DNA from 3 places in the Kitasatospora putterlickiae genome. Region 2 is predicted to be linked to each of the others. Evidence: riboswitches for the same ligand, from Rfam matches in the RefSeq annotation. Region 2 holds a riboswitch; each other region holds the start of a gene.
The links. Region 2 has a riboswitch for cobalamin ahead of ABD308_RS33735 (GHMP family kinase ATP-binding protein). Riboswitches for the same ligand answer to the same signal wherever they lie in the genome.
Positions count from the first base shown of each region.

Region 1: linked by a shared signal. The riboswitch ahead of ABD308_RS14510 (FecCD family ABC transporter permease) and the one ahead of ABD308_RS33735 (GHMP family kinase ATP-binding protein) in region 2 are both predicted to bind cobalamin.
Region 3: linked by a shared signal. The riboswitch ahead of nicT (Nickel transporter NicT) and the one ahead of ABD308_RS33735 (GHMP family kinase ATP-binding protein) in region 2 are both predicted to bind cobalamin.

Region 1 covers NZ_BAAAKJ010000135.1:3,947-10,517, forward strand. Annotated here, with positions in the region: gene ABD308_RS14480 (ABC transporter substrate-binding protein) at 1-233, shown strand, start outside; gene ABD308_RS14485 (amino acid ABC transporter permease) at 292-1,242, shown strand; gene ABD308_RS14490 (amino acid ABC transporter ATP-binding protein) at 1,239-2,039, shown strand; gene ABD308_RS14495 (CGNR zinc finger domain-containing protein) at 2,180-2,764, shown strand; gene sodX (nickel-type superoxide dismutase maturation protease) at 2,769-3,227, opposite strand; gene sodN (superoxide dismutase, Ni) at 3,424-3,819, shown strand; cobalamin riboswitch at 4,037-4,164, shown strand; gene ABD308_RS14510 (FecCD family ABC transporter permease) at 4,269-5,357, shown strand; gene ABD308_RS14515 (ABC transporter ATP-binding protein) at 5,354-6,145, shown strand; gene ABD308_RS14520 (ABC transporter substrate-binding protein) at 6,180-6,571, shown strand, end outside.
Region 2 covers NZ_BAAAKJ010000388.1:83-4,622, forward strand. Annotated here, with positions in the region: partial or broken gene ABD308_RS33730 (ferric reductase-like transmembrane domain-containing protein) at 1-801, opposite strand, end outside; cobalamin riboswitch at 1,023-1,261, shown strand; gene ABD308_RS33735 (GHMP family kinase ATP-binding protein) at 1,467-2,363, shown strand; gene ABD308_RS33740 (cysteine synthase family protein) at 2,360-3,382, shown strand; partial or broken gene ABD308_RS33745 (ATP-grasp domain-containing protein) at 3,379-4,540, shown strand, end outside.
Region 3 covers NZ_BAAAKJ010000029.1:61,088-67,658, reverse strand. Annotated here, with positions in the region: gene ABD308_RS04040 (hypothetical protein) at 1-408, opposite strand, end outside; gene nicT (Nickel transporter NicT) at 781-1,902, opposite strand; cobalamin riboswitch at 1,933-2,125, opposite strand; partial or broken gene ABD308_RS04030 (ArsR/SmtB family transcription factor) at 2,208-2,546, shown strand; gene ABD308_RS04025 (hypothetical protein) at 2,600-2,983, opposite strand; gene ABD308_RS04020 (Fpg/Nei family DNA glycosylase) at 3,041-3,871, opposite strand; gene ABD308_RS04015 (AAA family ATPase) at 3,968-4,882, opposite strand; gene aroQ (type II 3-dehydroquinate dehydratase) at 4,994-5,422, opposite strand; gene aroB (3-dehydroquinate synthase) at 5,431-6,519, opposite strand; gene ABD308_RS04000 (shikimate kinase) at 6,512-6,571, opposite strand, start outside.

The sequences.
Region 1 (6,571 bases), on a different contig from region 2:
CGGTCGTCGACTACGCGGTCAAGCAGACCAACGGCCAGCTGGAGAAGCTCGGCGACACCTACGACAGCGCGCCCTACGGCGTCATCGTCGACAAGGGCTCGCCGCTGGCCCAGGCCGTCCAGGGCGCCGTCCAGTCGCTGATCGCCGACGGCACCTACAAGCAGATCCTGGCGAAGTGGGGCGTCGAGGCCGGCGCGATCGAGAAGTCCGAGATCAACGCCGCCAAGAGCTGACCCCTCGCACCACCACACCCCCTGAGGCCCCAAGGTGAATTCTTCCGAGCAGGGGACGGTGAAATCGCGACGGCCTGAGACCATCAAGGCCGTCCCGGTCCGCCACCCCGGACGCTGGGCCGGAGCCGCCGTCATCGTCGTTCTCGCGGCGATGCTGCTCCACGCCCTGATCTTCAACCCCGCGTTCCAGTGGGACGTCGTCAAGGACACGCTGCAGAACGAGCAGATCCTCCGCGGCATCGTCACGACGCTGGAGCTGACCGTCCTGTCCATGCTGATGGGCGTGAGCGGCGGCGTGCTCCTCGCGATCATGCGGCTCTCGCCGAACCCGCTGCTGTCGGGGACGGCCTGGTTCTACATCTGGGTCTTCCGCGGCACCCCCGTCCTGGTACAGCTGGTGTTCTGGAACTTCCTGGGCGCCCTCTGGCCGAAGCTGTCGATCGGCATCCCCTTCGGCCCCGAGTTCTGGTCCGAGTCGACCAACGTCCTGATCCCCACCTTCACCGCCGCCCTGCTCGGCCTCGGCCTCAACGAGGCGGCGTACATGGCGGAGATCGTCCGCGGCGGCATCCAGTCCGTCGACGAGGGCCAGACCGAGGCCGCGCACGCCCTGGGCATGAGCCGGGCGGCCACGCTGCGCCGGATCGTGCTCCCGCAGGCGATGCGGGTCATCATCCCGCCCACGGGCAACGAGACCATCTCGATGCTGAAGACCACCTCGCTGGTCCAGGTGATCTCGCTGTCCGAGCTGTTCACCGCCGGCCACGACATCTACTCGCGGACCTTCCAGACCATCCCGGTCCTCGTCGCGGTCAGCATCTACTACCTGATCATGACCTCGATCCTCACGGTGGGGCAGTACTACATCGAGCGGCACTACGCTCGTGGTGCGAACCGGACGCTGCCGCCCACTCCGATCCAGCGGCTCCGGCTGCTGTTCGGCGGCAGGCCCACCCCGAAGGCCAAGAACGACGTGGTCCCCGGACTTGAGGGAGGTGGCCACGTATGAGCGATCTGACCAAGACCCCCGCCGACGCCCGCGACGGCGGCCCCATGGTGAAGGCCGAGGCCGTCCACAAGTCGTACGGCCCGGTCGAGGTGCTCAAGGGCATCGACCTGGAGGTCAAGCAGAGCGAGGTCTTCTGCCTCGTCGGCCCGTCCGGCTCCGGCAAGTCGACCTTCCTGCGCTGCATCAACCACCTGGAGAAGATCAACGGCGGCCGGCTCTGGGTCGACGGCGACCTGGTCGGCTACCAGCAGCGCGGCGACAAGCTCTACGAGCTCAAGGACCGCGAGGTCGCGATGAAGCGGCGGGACATCGGCATGGTGTTCCAGCGTTTCAACCTCTTCCCGCACATGACCGCGGTGGAGAACGTGATGGAGGCGCCGGTCCAGGTCAAGGGCGAGTCCAAGGCCGCGGCGAAGGAGCGCGCCATGGCCCTGCTGGAGCGGGTCGGCCTGGCCGACAAGGCCAGGAACTACCCCTCCCAGCTCTCCGGCGGCCAGCAGCAGCGGGTGGCCATCGCCCGGGCGCTCGCCATGAAGCCCAAGCTGATGCTGTTCGACGAGCCGACCTCGGCGCTCGACCCCGAGCTGGTCGGCGACGTCCTGGACGTCATGCGCGGGCTGGCCGAGGAGGGGATGACCATGATCGTGGTGACCCACGAGATGGGCTTCGCCCGCGAGGTCGGCGACGCGCTGGTGTTCATGGACGGCGGCGTGGTCGTCGAGTCCGGCAACCCCCGCGACGTCCTCACCAACCCCCAGCACGAGCGGACCCGCGCCTTCCTCTCCAAGGTGCTCTGAGTCCGGGGTGCTCTGAACGCTCCGCTCCGCTGCGCGGCGCCCGGCAGGCCGGTCCTGCCCGTACCCGCCGCTTTCCCGCTTCCGCCCCGCGGGTAATAGGCTGGAGGCAATCAGCCCGTTACCGATCTGGAAGGACCACCGTGGAGCTCGCCTCGTACGCCGATCTGGCCGTCCGGCTGGTGAACACCGAGGAGCCCGAGCGCGGCACCGACTCGCTGACCTCGGTGGACGCGGTGCGCGGCCTCTTCTCGGACGCCGCCCGGGCCCGGGACCTCGCCGACGAGTCCGACCTGCCCCGGCTGCGGGCCGTCCGCACCCGGCTGCGCGGGGTCTTCGAGGCCGCCGCCGAGGGCGAGGAGGTCCGCAGCGTCGACCTGCTGAACAGCCTGCTGATGGAGTTCCCGGTCAGCCCGCTGGTCTCCGGCCACGACTACCTGGACGAGGCCGGCCGGCCCCGCTGGCACCTGCACCTCGCCGACAACTCCCCCACCGCCACCGCGCACTTCAGCGCCGTCGCCTGCATGGGCCTGGCCGTCCACCTGACCGAGCTGGGCGCCGACCGGCTCGGCATCTGCCAGGCCGCGCCCTGCCGCAACGCCTACCTGGACACCTCCACCAACCGGTCCCGCCGGTACTGCTCGGACCGCTGCGCGACCCGCGCCAACGTCGCCGCCTACCGGGCCCGCAAGCGCCTGGAGGCCGCGGCGGCGGCCTCGGAGAACTGATCCCCTAGGAGTTCTGCAGCTCCTCCGGCCGGACCCAGACGCCGAGCCGGCGGGCCAGCCCGGGCACCCGGGCCAGCGGGCCGGAGAGCAGCAGCCGCTCCAGCCGGCGGCCCGGCGCCAGCCAGGCCGGACGCGGGCGCAGCCGCAGCAGCACCCGGCCGAGCACCAGCTCGTCCGGCACCGCGCCGTAACTGCGGCTGTCGCTGTCCACCGGCCGGTTGTCGGAGAGCAGCCACCAGCCCTTCGGCCGCCGGCCGTCGGCACGCTTGACCACCAGCAGGTTCTGCTGGAACGGGTGGCGGAAGACCACCACCGCGCCGGGCCGGATCCGCGCGCCGTACCGCACCAGCAGCTGGTCGCCGTCGCGCAGGGTCGGCACCATCGAGTCCCCCGCCACGTCGATCAGCCCGAACGGCGCGCCGCCCGCCGGGGGCCCCTCCTCCGGTTCCGCGCTCCGTGCCACGACTCCTCCTCCCGGCCCGCGTCCCGCCGCGTCCCGCGGTCGCACACCAGTCTGCCGCACGGCCGCGCCCCGACCGATGTCCGGATTCGCCCGGTTCCGGCTCCGCCTTTTGCCCTAGGCCCGCCGCCCGATCGAGAAACCACAGGGCCCGAAGGGTAATCTCGGGCGCGGGAAGACGATCTAAGGAAGGACTTCCATGTTCTCTCGCCTGTTTGCACCCCGCGCCACCGCCCACGCCCACTGTGACCTGCCCTGCGGCGTGTACGACCCCGCCCAGGCCCGCATCGAGGCCGAGTCCGTCAAGGCCACCCAGGAGAAGTACCAGGCCAACGAGGACGCGCACTTCCGCGCTCGCGCCGTCATCATCAAGGAGCAGCGCGCCGAGGCCGTCAAGCACCACATCTCGGTGCTGTGGAGCGACTACTTCAAGGCCCCGCACTTCGAGAAGTACCCGCAGCTGCACCAGCTCGTCAACGACACCCTGAAGGCCGCCTCGGCCGCCAAGGCGTCCACCGACCCGGCCACCGGCCAGGCGCTGCTCGACCTCATCGCCGAGGTCGACAAGATCTTCTGGGAGACCAAGCAGGGCTGATCCCCGCTCACTCCTCCTTCGAGCGCCCTCCGTCCGCGACGCCGGACCGGGGGCGCTCGTGTGTTCCCGGCCACAGCGTTTTCGCCCGCTCGCCTCCGGGGCGCTCTGACCCGGCGCCGACACTCGTCGCTCCGGCACTCCCTCCTCCGTCGGTCGCTAGTCGCTCCTCCCTTTCGGCACCGGCGCGCCCCTTCGGCTCAGGGCGGAGCGGTAAGGGCTGCCCGGCCTTCGCGCTTGTTATGCTGCCAGGGCGTCCAGAGGGGGAAGCCGGTGCGAATCCGGCGCTGACCCGCAACGGTAAACGGTGCCCCGCGCCCGTGAGCCCGATCGCCCGAGGACGCCGACCTCCCGACAACTCGCCGTGGACTGCGAAGGGATGGCGCCCCGGCACACCCGCGCCCGGGCGCGCCGCCCCGCGCCGTTCGCGGCCCGAGGCAAGGCGCGCACCCGTGACCAGCACCGCGACCGCACCGGCCACCGCCGCAGCCCCACCGGGCCCGCGCCGCACACCCGCCGTACCGCTGGCCGTCGCCCTCGCCGCGGCGCTGCTGGTCTCCCTGGTCTGCGCCGTCGCGGTGGGCTCCTCCGGGCTCGGCTGGGGCCAGGTGCTGCGGCTGCTGCGCGCCGGACTGACGGGCGGTCGGCTGGAGGCCGACGAGGCCGCCGCCTACGCGATCGTCTGGGAGATCCGGCTGCCGCGCGCCGTCCTGTCCGCCGTGGTCGGCGCCGGACTCGCCGCCACCGGGGTCGCCGTCCAGGCGATGGTCCGCAACGCGCTCGCCGACCCGTTCGTGCTCGGCATCTCCTCCGGCGCCGCGGTCGGCGCCAACGCCGTGCTGATGCTCGGCGCCTTCGCCTCGCTCGGCGTCTGGGCGCTCTCCGCCTCCGCCTTCGCCGCCGCCCTGCTCGCCATGGTGCTGGTCTACCTGACCGCCAGGACCGCCCACGGGCTCACCCCGCTGCGGCTGGTGCTCACCGGCACCGCGATGTCGTACGGCTTCTCCGCGCTGACGGCGCTGATGGTCTTCGCCGCCGCCCGCGGCGAGGCCGCCCGCTCCGCCATGATGTGGCTGCTCGGCAGCCTCGGCGGCGCCACCTGGGGCTCGGTGCCGATCGCCGCCGCCACCGTGCTGGCCGGCCTGGCGTACCTGGCCTGCGCCGCCGGACGGCTGGACGCGCTGGCCATGGGCGACGAGACGGCCGCCTCGCTCGGCGTCGACCCGGACCGGCTGCGCCGCGAGCTGTTCGTGGTCACCGCGGCCGTCACCGGCACCGTGGTCGCGGTCAGCGGGGCGATCGGCTTCGTCGGGCTGATGGTCCCGCACCTGGTGCGGATGCTGGTCGGCGCCGGCCACCGCCGGGTGCTGCTGGTCGCGCCGCTCGCCGGGGCGCTGCTGCTGGTCTGGGTGGACATCGTCTCCCGCACCCTGCTGGCGCCCGCCGAACTGCCGGTCGGCGTGGTCACCGCGGCCGTCGGGGTGCCCTGCTTCCTGCTGCTGATGCGCCGTCGCGGCTACACCTTCGGAGGCGGCCGGTGAGCGACTCCCCCGCAGCCCTGGACCTCGCCGTCGACGGGGTCTCGGTCGACCTGGCCGGCGTCCGGCTGGTCGACGACATCACGCTGACCGCCCGCGCCGGCCAGGTGGTCGGCCTGATCGGCCCGAACGGCAGCGGCAAGTCCACCCTGCTGCGCTGCGTCTACCGGGCGCTGCGGCCCGCCTCCGGCGCCGTCCTGCTGGGCGGCGACGAACTGCACGCGCTCGCCCCGCGCGAGGCCGCCCGGCGGGTGGCGGCGCTGCCGCAGGAGCACTCCGCCGAGTTCGACTTCACCGTGGCCGAGGTGGTCGGCATGGGCCGGCTGCCGCACCGGCGCGGCGCCCTGGCCGGGCCGTCCGCCGGGGACGGGGACCGCTGCGCCGAGGCGCTGCGCCGGGTCGGCGCGGCGCACCTGGCCGCCCGGGGCTTCCTGAGCCTGTCCGGCGGCGAGAAGCAGCGGGTGCTGATCGCCCGCGCGCTGGTCCAGGAGCCCAAGGTGCTGGTCCTCGACGAGCCCACCAACCACCTGGACATCGCGCACCAGCTGGAGGTTCTGGCGCTGGTCCGGGAGGCCGGTCCCACGGTGCTCACCGCGCTGCACGACCTCAACCTGGCCGCCGGGCACTGCGACCTGCTGTACGTCATCGAGGACGGCCGGATCGTCGCCTCCGGGCCGCCCGCCGAGGTGCTCGAACCGGACCTGCTGGCCGAGGTGTTCAAGGTCCGCGCCACGCCCGTGCGGCACCCGGTCACCGGGGCCGTCCAGCTGCTCCTCGACCGCCTGCCCTAACCCACCCGCCCCCGCCCCTTCCCCGAGGACCCCCATGCGCACCAAGGCCGTTGCCGCCGCCGCCCTGCTCGCCCTCGCGCTCACCGGCTGCGGCGCCGAGATCGCCCCGAGCGGTGACGGCGCCGCCGACGCCTCCGCCCACTATCCGGTGACCGTGAAGAACTGCGGCGCCGAGGTCACCTTCAAGGAGAAGCCGGCCCGCGCGGTCACCAACGACATCGGCATCACCGAGCTGATGTTCGCCCTCGGCCTGGAGGACCGGATGGCCGGCTACGTGATGCCGGACGACAAGGGCCGGGTGGAGCAGGTCGCCTGGAAGGACTCCTACCAGCGCGCGACCTGGCTCTCCAAGGACCGGATCACCAAGGAGATCGCGCTGGACGCCAGGGCCGACCTGGTCTTCGCCGGCTGGCACTACGGCTTCGA
Region 2 (4,540 bases):
CCGCTCGGCCCGCCGGGCCGGCCGCAGCAGCCGGACCAGCAGCAGCACGGCGAGCGGGACCTGCAGCAGCCACAGGACCGTGCGCGGCCACTCGCCGAACCACACGTTGGTCCCGTAGAGCAGGGTGTGCCAGACGCTCAGCACGTAGACGACGACCACGAAGCGGTGCAGCCGCCGCCAGGTGTTCGGCCCGATCCGGTGCCGCAGGTAGAACAGCAGGCCGAGCGGCACGGCCAGGTAGAGCGCGCCCTGCCCGAGCGGGATGGCGGTCCGGCCGGTGCCGGAGTCGTACCAGCCGGGCACGAAGCTGTCGGCGAACCCCGACCAGAGCCGGTCGCCCCACGCCGACTCGGCCTCGTAGCGCACGAGTTCGGCCGCGAACATCAGCGCGTGCGCGAACATCAGGGCCGTCGTGGTCAGGCTCGTCGTACGGTGCCAGCGCTCCAGGGTCTGCCGGGCGACGGGCAGCCGCTCGGGCCGCGGCCCGGACAGCAGCAGCCCGAGCACCACCGTCCCCCAGGCCCACAGCAGCCCCGACCAGCCGAACGCCTGGCTCAGCAGGTACATCCAGTACGTGCGCGCGTCGTCCATGAACGGCATGACCGCCACCGTCGCCGAGGTGCCCGCGTCCATCCGGACGTACAGCAGCACGAACACCGCCACGGTGACGCCGACCGCCGCGCTCGCGTCGGGCAGCGCGGCCCTCAGGTCGGCGCGGAGGGCGACGCGTTCGGCGGGCCGCTTCCCGGCGGCGGGCGGGGTGTCCGGGCTGTCGTCCCCCGGCGTCGTCTCAGGTGGCATGGTGGACCTTCCGGAGCGGGGGCACACCGGTGGGGCGGTGCGCTGTGGGGGATGGGACGCACCAGTGTGGCGGAGTGGCGCGGACATGCCGAGCCCGTATCCGGCCAGAGTGCCTCGTGGACCGACGGCCTTCCCGCCACGGCGCCGGACGCCCCGGCCCCGGACCGCTCGCATTCGGACAAGCGCCCGCACGCGCCCTGCCACCGGAGCGCGAGCCCCCGTATGCTCGTGTCCGCAGCCGGTTCGCGCCTCCCGACCGACCGGACTTCGGCGGCGCGACGCAAGAGGGAACCCGGTGGGAAACCGGGACTGTCCCGCAGCGGTGAGTGGGAACGAAAGCCGTCAACAGCACTGGGCCTGGCTCCGCCCCGGCCCGGGAAGCGACGGCCGGTAGGTGTGCGCCGATCCGTCGGCGCACCGGCCCGCGAGTCCGAAGACCTGCCGCTGCGCCCGCACCCCCACGTGCGGGCTGTGCACGGTGACCTCGTGGATTGGGTCGGCGGTACGGACGGCTGCGCGGCGTGCGACGACACGCCGTGCGCTCCTCCACCGGTCATGACACGGGCTCGGAACGAGGAGGAGGACGTGTCCGTGACCGCGCGAGTTCCGCCCGCCCGCACCGGGCGCCCACCGGCCCGCCCCCGGCGGGCCCGGACGGCGCGACGGTGACCCCCACCGGAGGGGCCCGGTCCGCCCCGCCGCCGGGCGGCACGCTCTCCGGTGTCTGCCACGGCACCCTGGGCGAGCTCTACCAGGGACCGCTGCGCGCCGGGTCCCGCCCCGACATCGCGGTGGTGTCGTTCCCCGTCGACCGCCACTCCTGGGTGCACTTCACCCCGGGGACGGACCCGCCGGACCCGCTGCCGCTCGGGGCGAAGGCCGCGATGGCGGCCCGGCTGTTCCTGGAGCGCTTCGGGCTGACCCTTCCGCCGGGCCGCTGGTGCGTGCACTCCGAGCTCACCGTCGGTGTGGGCATGGCGAGTTCGACCGCCGACATCGTGGCGACGCTGCGCTGCCTGTTCCGGATCTTCGCGCTGCCGTACGACACCGGCGTGGTGCTCGCCGTGCTGCGCGAGATCGAACGGGCCGACAGCGTCTTCCTCGACGAGTTCGCCCTGCACCTGAGCGGCCGGCACCGGGTGGTGCGGCGGCTGGGCACCGGCATCGGCTTCCACACCGCGTACATCACCGAGCCCGGGACGGTGGACACCGCCGCCGTCACCGACCTGCTGCTCGGGCACTACCGGCGGCACGGCGAGGAGTACCGGCGCTGCCTGGCCGACCTGCTGAAGGGCTTCGCCGAGGGCGACCCGGCCGCCGTCGCGCGGACGGCCACCGCCAGCGCCGCGCTCTCCCAACGGGTGCTCCCCAAAGCGACGTTCGACGCGCTGCTCGCCCACCGCGAGGAGTTCGGCGCCGACGGGATCTTCGTCGCCCACACCGGCTGCCTGATCGGCTACCTGCTCCCCGGACGCCCCGACGCCGCGCTCAAGTCGGACCTGTCCGCGTTCTTCCACTCGCTCGGCCACCAGTGTTCCTTCGCCCAAGGAGGCTACAGGTGATCCACCCCCACATCGCCGACGCCCTGAAGGTCCCCGACCTCGTCCGGCTCACCGACGGCCTCGTGCTGGTCCGGTTCGAGTCGATGAAGATCTACTCGGCGCTCGCCGCCGTCCGCCACCTGCTGGAACGCGGCACCGTCCGCCCCGGGCAGACCCTGGTGGACAGCTCCAGCGGCATCTACGCCTACGCCCTGGCGCTCGCCTGCCACCGGCACGGCACGCGCTGCCACATCGTCGCGTCCACCACCGTCGACGCCACCACCCGCGCCCAGCTGGAGATCCTCGGCGCCACCGTGGAACAGGTCGTGCCGTCCCGCGACCTCAAGCTGGACCAGGAGCTGCGGGTACGACGGGTGCGCGAGCTGCTCGCCGAGCACCCGGACTGGCACTGGATGCGGCAGTACCACGACGACGTCCACTACCTCGGCTACCACGAGGTCGCCGACCGGATCACGGCCGCCTTCCCCGGCGCCGCGCTGACCGTCGTCGGCGGCGTCGGCTCCGGCGCCTCGACCGGCGGGGTGGCGACCCGGCTGCGCGCCGTGGACCCGTCCGTGCGGCTGGTCGGCGTGCAGCCCTTCGGCAGCGTCACCTTCGGCAGCCAGGGGCACCACGACCCGGAGGCGATCATCGCCGGGATCGGCTCCTCCATCGTCTTCGACAACGTCCGCCACCACCTCTACGACGGCATCCACTGGCTGGACTTCACCCACGCGATGGCGGGCACCGTCGCCCTGCTGCGCGACCACGCCGTCTTCGCCGGGCTGTCCACCGGCGCCGGCTACCTGGCCGCGGCCTACGAGGCGCGCCGCCACCCCGACCGGCTGCACCTGGTGATCGGCGCCGACACCGGCCACCGCTACGTCGAGCGCGTCTTCGCCCGGCACGCCGAAGCCCCCGACCCGGCCGCGCTGAAACCGGTCGAGGTCTCCGCCCCCGAGGAGATGTCCATGCCCTGGTCCACGATGGCCTGGCGGCGCACCGCGTGCCCGCCGCACCGCGAGGAGCGGGCGGCATGAGCGTCGTCTGCCTGGAATCGCTCACCTTCGGCCTCGGCCACCTGGTGCGGGCCGCCGACGCGCTCGGCGAGCGGCTGACCCTGCTCACCCGCGACCGCTCCTACTACACCTACGAGTTGGAGCGGCTGCCGGCCCACGCGCTGGACGTCGTGGAGACCGACACCTTCGACGTGGACGGGCTCACCGCGCTGCTGGCGCGCTCCCCGCGGCCGCGCGGTCTGATCAGCTCCACCGACACCTGGACGCTGGTCGCCGCCGAACTCGCCGAACGGCTCGGCCTGCCCGGCCTCGACCCGGCCGTGCTGCGGCTGACCCGCGACAAGTCGGCGGTGCGCCGCCGGCTGTACGAGGCCGGGCTGACCCGCGGCCGGGCGGTACCCGTCACCGGGACCGGCCCGGCGACGGCGCGGGCACTCCTCAAGGAGCCCGGCCTGCCCGCCGTCCTCAAGGACACCGCGGGCACCGGCAGCCAGAACGTCTGGCTGGTGCGCGACCCGGCGGAGCTGGACGCCGTCCTCGCCGAGGCCGCCGGGCGGGAGCTGCGCGGCCGGCTGTTCGCCGAACCGTACGTCGCCGGGCCGGTGTACAGCGCCGAGACGCTCGGCTGGGACGGCCGGACCAGACTGCTGGGCGTCTCCAGCCGGCTGATGTCGCCCGAGCCCCACTTCCGGGAGGAGATCACGGCGTTCCCGGTGGCGTTCCCGGAGCCGCGCCGGGCCGCGCTGGAGCGGTGGCTCGGCGACGTCCTCGCCGCCGTCGGCTACACCGACCGCTTCGCGCACGTGGAGTTCGTGCTGACCGCCGACGGCCCGGAGATCGTCGAGATCAACCCGCGGATCGGCGGCGCACTGGTCGGCGAGGGCCTGTGCCGCGCGCTCGGCGTCAACGTCTACGAGGCGCTGGTCGAGGCCGCGCTCGGCCGCCGCCCCGCCCTGATGGACGCCGAACCGCCCGGCGGGCCCGCCGTCGCCTTCGTGCTCGGCTACCCGGCCGCGCCCGGGGTGTACACCGGCGTCGCCGGGCTGGACCGGCTGGCCGGCCTGCCCGGCTCGCCCGCCTGGTACCCGGTCAGGTCGCCGGGCGACCTGGTCGAGCACCTGGCCGACAGCCGGGGCTACGCGGGCATCGTCTACGCGGAGGGCGAGACCGCCGAGCTGG
Region 3 (6,571 bases), on a different contig from region 2:
GTTGGAGTTGTAGAAAACGGTGTAACTCGCCCACGGATCGCCGTTCACGACGGAGGCGGCATTGTTCTTCAGCTGCTGCCCACTGCCCTCGTTGGGCCGGCAGACCGAGCCGCCGAGGTTGCTGTTGATGGGCTGGTAGTTGTACCCGAACTGGTAGAGCACGAGGATGTTGCCGTTCGGCGAGTTGACGCCGTAGTGGTCGTCGATGTCCTTGTTCGACATGAAGCACGAACTGGTGGACATCCCGTACTCGTTCTGCGAGTTGAAGAAGATGGCGAAGCAGTTCGCCTTGTCGCCGAAGTTGCACGTGTCCGAGACGTACTCGATCGCGTGGGCCGGTACGACGGTGGAGAGCGAGACGAGTGCGGTGGCGGCCAGCGTGGCGGCGACCGCGAGGGGACGCTTCATGGATGATCCTCCGGTGTCACTGGTCATCCGCGTCGACGTACACGCGGGAACAGACGGGGCAGCCGGAGGGAAAAGGGAAAATCGTCTACGGACCAGCCTGGTCGGACTCCCGCCCCCAGGCCACCCCCCGGCGGTCCCTTGAATGATTCCCGCAAAGGCGATGGCCGTCAAGGGAGATGATCGTCACGCCGAACCCTTCTCCCTTCGTCCCCGTACTCAGTTCGCCTTTGCCAATTCCGCGTTTTTCCCGTCCCTACCCTGACGCAATCGGACGAAGCGATTGAACAGCCCATAGCGGGACACCTGCACGCGCAGGAGGACGGAAGAGGAACCAGAAGAGGTTGCGGGAGGCGTGACGGCCCTCGTGGGCCGCTACTCCGCGGCGCCGGCGGGCTTCGGGGTCCACTTCCGTTCCACGCCGGCCAGGCGCCAGTAGGCGATGGCGGCGGCCCAGACGACGACGAAGAGGCCGACGATCGCGTAGCCGACGTTGTCGAGGGAGATGCCGGCGACCCAGCCGGTCACCGGGTCGGTGAGGTCGAGCTTCTCGTGGAGGACGCCGACGAGTTCGATGGTGCCGATGATGAAGGCGACCGCGATGGACAGGCCGGTGATGGTCAGGTTGTAGTACACCTTGCGGACCGGGTTGGAGAACGCCCACTGGTAGGCGAAGTTCATGAAGGTGCCGTCGAGGGTGTCGAACAGGCTCATGCCGGCCGCGAACAGCAGCGGCAGGCAGGCGATGGCGTACCAGGGCAGGCCGGAGGCGGCGCCGGAGCCGGCCATCACCATCAGGGTGACCTCGGTCGCGGTGTCGAAGCCCAGGCCCAGCACCATGCCGACCGGGAACATCTGGCCGGGCCGGGTGATCGAACGGGTGGCCCGGTTCAGCACCCGGGCCAGCAGGCCGCGGGCGTTCAGGTGGGCCTCCAGCTCGGCCTCGTCGAACCGGCCGGCCCGCATCGAGCGGAAGACCTTGAGGATGCCGAACAGCGCGGCCAGGTTGAGCGCGCCGATCAGGTAGAGGAAGACGCCCGAGGCCGAGGTGCCGACCACGCCCAGCCACTGGTGGGTGGTCGACTCGTCGTCCATCAGGGTGGTGGCCAGCTGGGCGCCGCCCGCGACCAGGGCGGCCATCAGCACCACCATCGAGGAGTGGCCGAGGGCGAACCAGAAGCCCACCGAGACGGGACGCTTGCCGTCCGCCATCAGCTTGCGGGTGGTGTTGTCGATCACCGCGATGTGGTCGGCGTCGAAGGCGTGCCGCATGCCGAGGGTGTAGGCGGTGATGCCCAGGCCCACCCCGAAGACCTGGGTGCCCACCTCGTACTTCTCCGGTGCGACCAGGAAGATCAGCGTGCCGAACGCCACCACGTGCATGGCGAGGATCACGCCCATCAGCCCGGCCGTGCGCAGGGTGTCCTCGCGGCGCCAGCGGAAGGCGGGCAGGGCGGCGGGCGGCGCCGCGGTGGTGGCGGTTTCGGGCAGGGTCATGCGGATCACGCTCCAGCACCTCGTGGAATGACTTCGTGAGATGCCGCGGCCGGTCTCCTGGCTGACGGGGCTCCCGTACCCGCCTTCCCAAGCGCGCGAGGCGCCCAGTGGCGTCGTGGGTACGGACACTCTCCCCCGATCACAGTGGCGAGGGCCGCTCCGGAATGGGACCCCTGAGGGTCCGTCACCGGTCTTCCCGAGCACCACGGCGGGCAACACCGTAGGGGCCCCGGCCGACCCATGCAAGGCTGCGTACCTACGCAGGTGTTCAGGATCACAACCGGCCGCCTGCCAGAATGGGCCGTATGCATCTCGTACCGGCCGACCGCGCGGGCCACCGCACCATCGACGGCCACCGGGTCTGCGAAGCCATCGCCGCGATCGGCGACACCGCCCACGTCCGCTCCTGCGCCGACCGGTTCGCCCTGCTCGCCGACCCCGGCAGGCTCGCCCTCCTGCTCGCCCTGCACCGCACCGGCCCGCTCGCCGTGACCGACCTCGCCGTCGCCACCGGCATGCGCGACCCCGCCGTCTCCCAGGCCCTGCGCCTGCTCCGGACGGCCGGAGCGGTGGCTGGCGAGAAGGAGGGGCGCGTTGTGCGCTACCGGCTCGTGGACGCAGCCCTGCGCCCCCTCCTCGACCAGTGCGCCAGTGACGCGCCCGTCATTCACGGACCGTCGGCCGCCCGACCCGCCGACTACCCGGGCAGATTCGCCAAAACCACCGCCGGCAGCAGCTGAGCGGCCACCAGCAGCGCCCAGAAGCCCGCTCCCCCGACTCCCCGGCGGCGCGCCCCGAACCAGTTCACGACAACCGCGAGCAGCAGGTACGGGAGGAGGGCGGCCAGGGTCACGCCGAGCGCGAGACCCGCTCCGTCCCTCGTGTTGTACGGATTGGCGGTGGTCCACCCGAACCGGGCGAACACGAAGTCGGCGAGGAAGCTCCAGGTGAACCAGTACGGGATCACTCCCACGATGCCGAGCGGCAGGTTCACGAGCACCGCCACGACCGGCGCCGGAAGCCCGCGCCCGCCCCGACGCGCTCCCTGATGATCGGCGAACTCCCCATCCGCGAAAGACATGTGGACGACCCTACCGGCGGGCCGGTTCGCGCACGGCCGAATCGATCGAACGGGGCATCACGTCCAGGCGGAGGCCGGCTGGCAGAACGGGCACCAGAAGAGGTTGCGGGAGGCGTGCTCCTCGGTCCGGACGTCGGTGCCGCAGACCAGGCAGGGCCGGCCGGCCCGGCGGTAGACATAGACCTCCCCGCCGTGGTCGTCGACGCGTGGCGGGCGGTTCATCGCCTCGGGGGTGTGCTCGGGGCGGACGGTGTCGATCCGGCCGGCGGTGACGCCCTCGCGCATCAGGGCGACCAGGTCCGCCCAGATCGCGTCCCACGCGGCCCGGCGCAGCGCGCGGCCGGGCAGCTGCGGGTCGATGCCGTGCCGGAACAGCACCTCGGCGCGGTAGACGTTGCCGACGCCGGCCAGCACCTTCTGGTCCATCAGCAGGGCGGCGATCGTCGTGCGGCTGCCGGTTATCCGCCGCCAGGCGGCGTCCGGGTCGGCGTCGGCGCGCAGCGGGTCCGGACCGAGGCGGGCGGCGACGGCGGCCTTCTCCGCGTCGGTGATCAGCGCGCAGGTGTTGGGGCCGCGCAGGTCGGCGTAGTGCTCGTCGTTCTCCAGCCGCAGCCGGACCAGGCCGACCGGCTCGGGCGCCGGTCCGTCGCCGAGGTCACCGAAGGTGAAGCCGCCGTACAGGCCGAGGTGGACGTGCACCCAGGCGTCCTCGCCGAAGCCGAGGAAGAGGTGCTTGCCGGTGGCCTCGGCCGCGACCAGCTCCCGTCCGTCGATGAGCTTGGCGCCGTCCGCGAAGCGGCCCTGCGGGCTGCCGGCACGGACCGGCCGCCCGCCGAAGGCGCGGTGGTTCTCGGCGGCGAGGCGGTGGATGATGTGGCCTTCCGGCACGGGCGCGGCTCCCCCCGGTGGTTCGTTCAGGACCCGTCCATCATCGCAGCCGGCACCGACACTCCGGCCCGCCCGCCGGGGCGCCCGAAGGGGGCCTCAGCGCACCGGGGCGCCCATCAGCCGGGCCAGGATCACCCGGTCGAGTTCGGCGGCCGTGGCCGCCACGTCGAGGTGGGAGTTGTCGATGATCGGCAGCCCGGAGTTGTACCAGCCGGCCATCCGCCCGTGGATCCTGGCCACCTCCTCGTCGCCGAGCCGGCGGTTGCCGCCGCGCCGGGCGTTGCGGCCGAGCACCGAGTCCAGGCTGGGCAGCAGCACCACCGGGATCATGCCGGGGCCGATGTGCCGCTTCCAGCCGCCGAGGCCGATGGCGGGGCGGTCAGGGAACACGGCGTCGTCGATGATGCAGGAGATGCCGTTGGCGAGGTAGTTGCGGCAGGCGAAGCCGCAGGTCCGGCGGGCCAGCCGGTACTGCGCCTCGGAGGCGTTGTTCCAGCCGGACTGCGGGTTGGCGAAGCCGGACTGCACCCACTCGCGGACGTCGTCGAGGCTGATGTGCGCGGTCGGGGTGGGGCGCCGCTCGGCCCAGTAGCGGGCGACGGTGGTCTTGCCGGCGCCGGCCGGGCCGATCAGCAGCACCGCGATCGGGCCGGTGGCCGCGTGCTGCTGCGGCGGGCGGGCGGGCAACAGGACGGGCGCGCCGGACGGCAGCAGGAAGTGGCCGGTGGACCCGGCGGGCACCGGCGCCACCGGACCGCGCGCGGCGGCCGGAGCGGGCCCGGGAGCCGGAGCAGGGGCGGGAGCCGGAGCGGGCGCAGGGGCAGGGGCAGGGGCAGGAGCGACGGGCGGCCCCGGCGGGACGACCGGCACCGGCACGGTCGGCGGCCCGGACGACGCGGCGGGCGCGGGCACCTGAACGGGCGCGGGCCCGGGAGCCGGGTACGCGGGAGCCGGCGGAGCGACGGGACGCGGGGGGACGGGTCCACCCCCGGGGTACTGCGTCACGGTCACCTCCCGACTTCCTACAGCGGGGACACTACACGCCGGTGCGGCGGTGGACACAGTCCGCCGCCGCACCGCCGCTGGTCACCGCCCCGGCGCCCCCCGGTCGCCGACGCCCCGTCAGCCCGTGGCGAGCTGGTCGGCCAGCGCCCGCAGCGCCAGTTCGTACGAGCCGATCCCGAACCCGGCGATGGTGCCGGAGGCCACCGCGGAGATCACCGAGGTGTGCCGGAAGGTCTCCCGGGCGTACGGGTTGGAGATGTGCACCTCGATCAGCGGCGCGGTGCGCTGCGAGGCGGCGTCCCGCATCGCGTACGAATAGTGGGTGAACGCGCCCGGGTTGATCACCACCGGCACCCGGCCGTCGGCCGCCTCGTGCAGCCACTCGACCATGGTCTGCTCGGAGTTGGTCTCGTGCACCTCGACCTCGAAGCCCAGCTCCTTGCCGAGCGCGGTGCAGCGCTCGACCAGCCCGGCGTACGAGGTGGAGCCGTAGACGTCGGGCTCGCGGCTGCCGAGCCGCCCGAGGTTGGGGCCGTTGAGCACCATCACCCGGGTCACGAGGACACCTCCGCGTAGGCGGCCACCAGCAGCGACGGGTCGGGGCCCTCCAGCACGGAGGTCTTGCCGAGGCCGTCCAGCACGATGAAGCGGATGAGGTCGCCGCGCGACTTCTTGTCGATCTTCATCGCGTCCAGCAGCTTGGGCCAGGCGTCCGCCCGGTAGCTGAGCGGCAGCCCGACCGAGGCGAGCACGGTGCGGTGCCGGTCGGCGGTCGCGTCGTCCAACCGCCCGGCGAGGCGGCCGAGTTCGGCGGCGAACACCATGCCGATCGAGATCGCCGCGCCGTGCCGCCATTTGTAGCGCTCATTGCGCTCGATGGCGTGGCCGAGGGTGTGGCCGTAGTTGAGGATCTCGCGCCGCCCGGACTCCTTGAGGTCCCCGGAGACGACATCGGCCTTGACCTGGATGGCCCGCCGGATCAGCTCGACGGTGTGCGGCCCGGCCGGGGTCTTGGCGCCCTCCGGGTCGGCCTCGATCAGGTCGAGGATGGCCGGGTCGGCGATGAAGCCGCACTTGATGACCTCGGCGAGGCCGGAGACGTAGTCGTGCCGGGGCACGGTCTCCAGGGTCGCGAGGTCGGCCAGCACGCCCACCGGCGGGTGGAAGGCGCCGACCATGTTCTTGCCCTCGGCGATGTTGATGCCGGTCTTGCCGCCGACCGCCGCGTCGACCATGCCGAGCAGCGTGGTGGGCATGGAGATCCAGCGGACCCCGCGCAGCCAGGTGGCGGCGACGAAGCCGGCCAGGTCGGTGGTGGCGCCGCCGCCGAGGCCGAGGACCACGTCGGTACGGGTGAACCCGGTCTGCCCGAGCACCGACCAGCAGTACGCGGCCACCTCGGCGCTCTTCGCCTCCTCGGCGTTGGGCACCTGGAGGGCGATCGCCTCGTAGCCCTCGCCGGCGAGGTCCTCGCGGATCGCGTCGGCGGTGGCCGACAGCGCCTCCGGGTGGATGATCGCCACCCGGCGGGCCCTGGTCCCGATCAGCGGCGCCAGCTCGCCGAGCAACTGGTGCCCGATCAGCACGTCGTACGGGTCGTGGCCGGCGCTGCCGCCGACGTGAATCCTGACGGTGTCAGTCATGGGGGGTCTTCAGCTCCAGTGCTTCCAGTACGGCGTCCGCGACCTGCTCGGG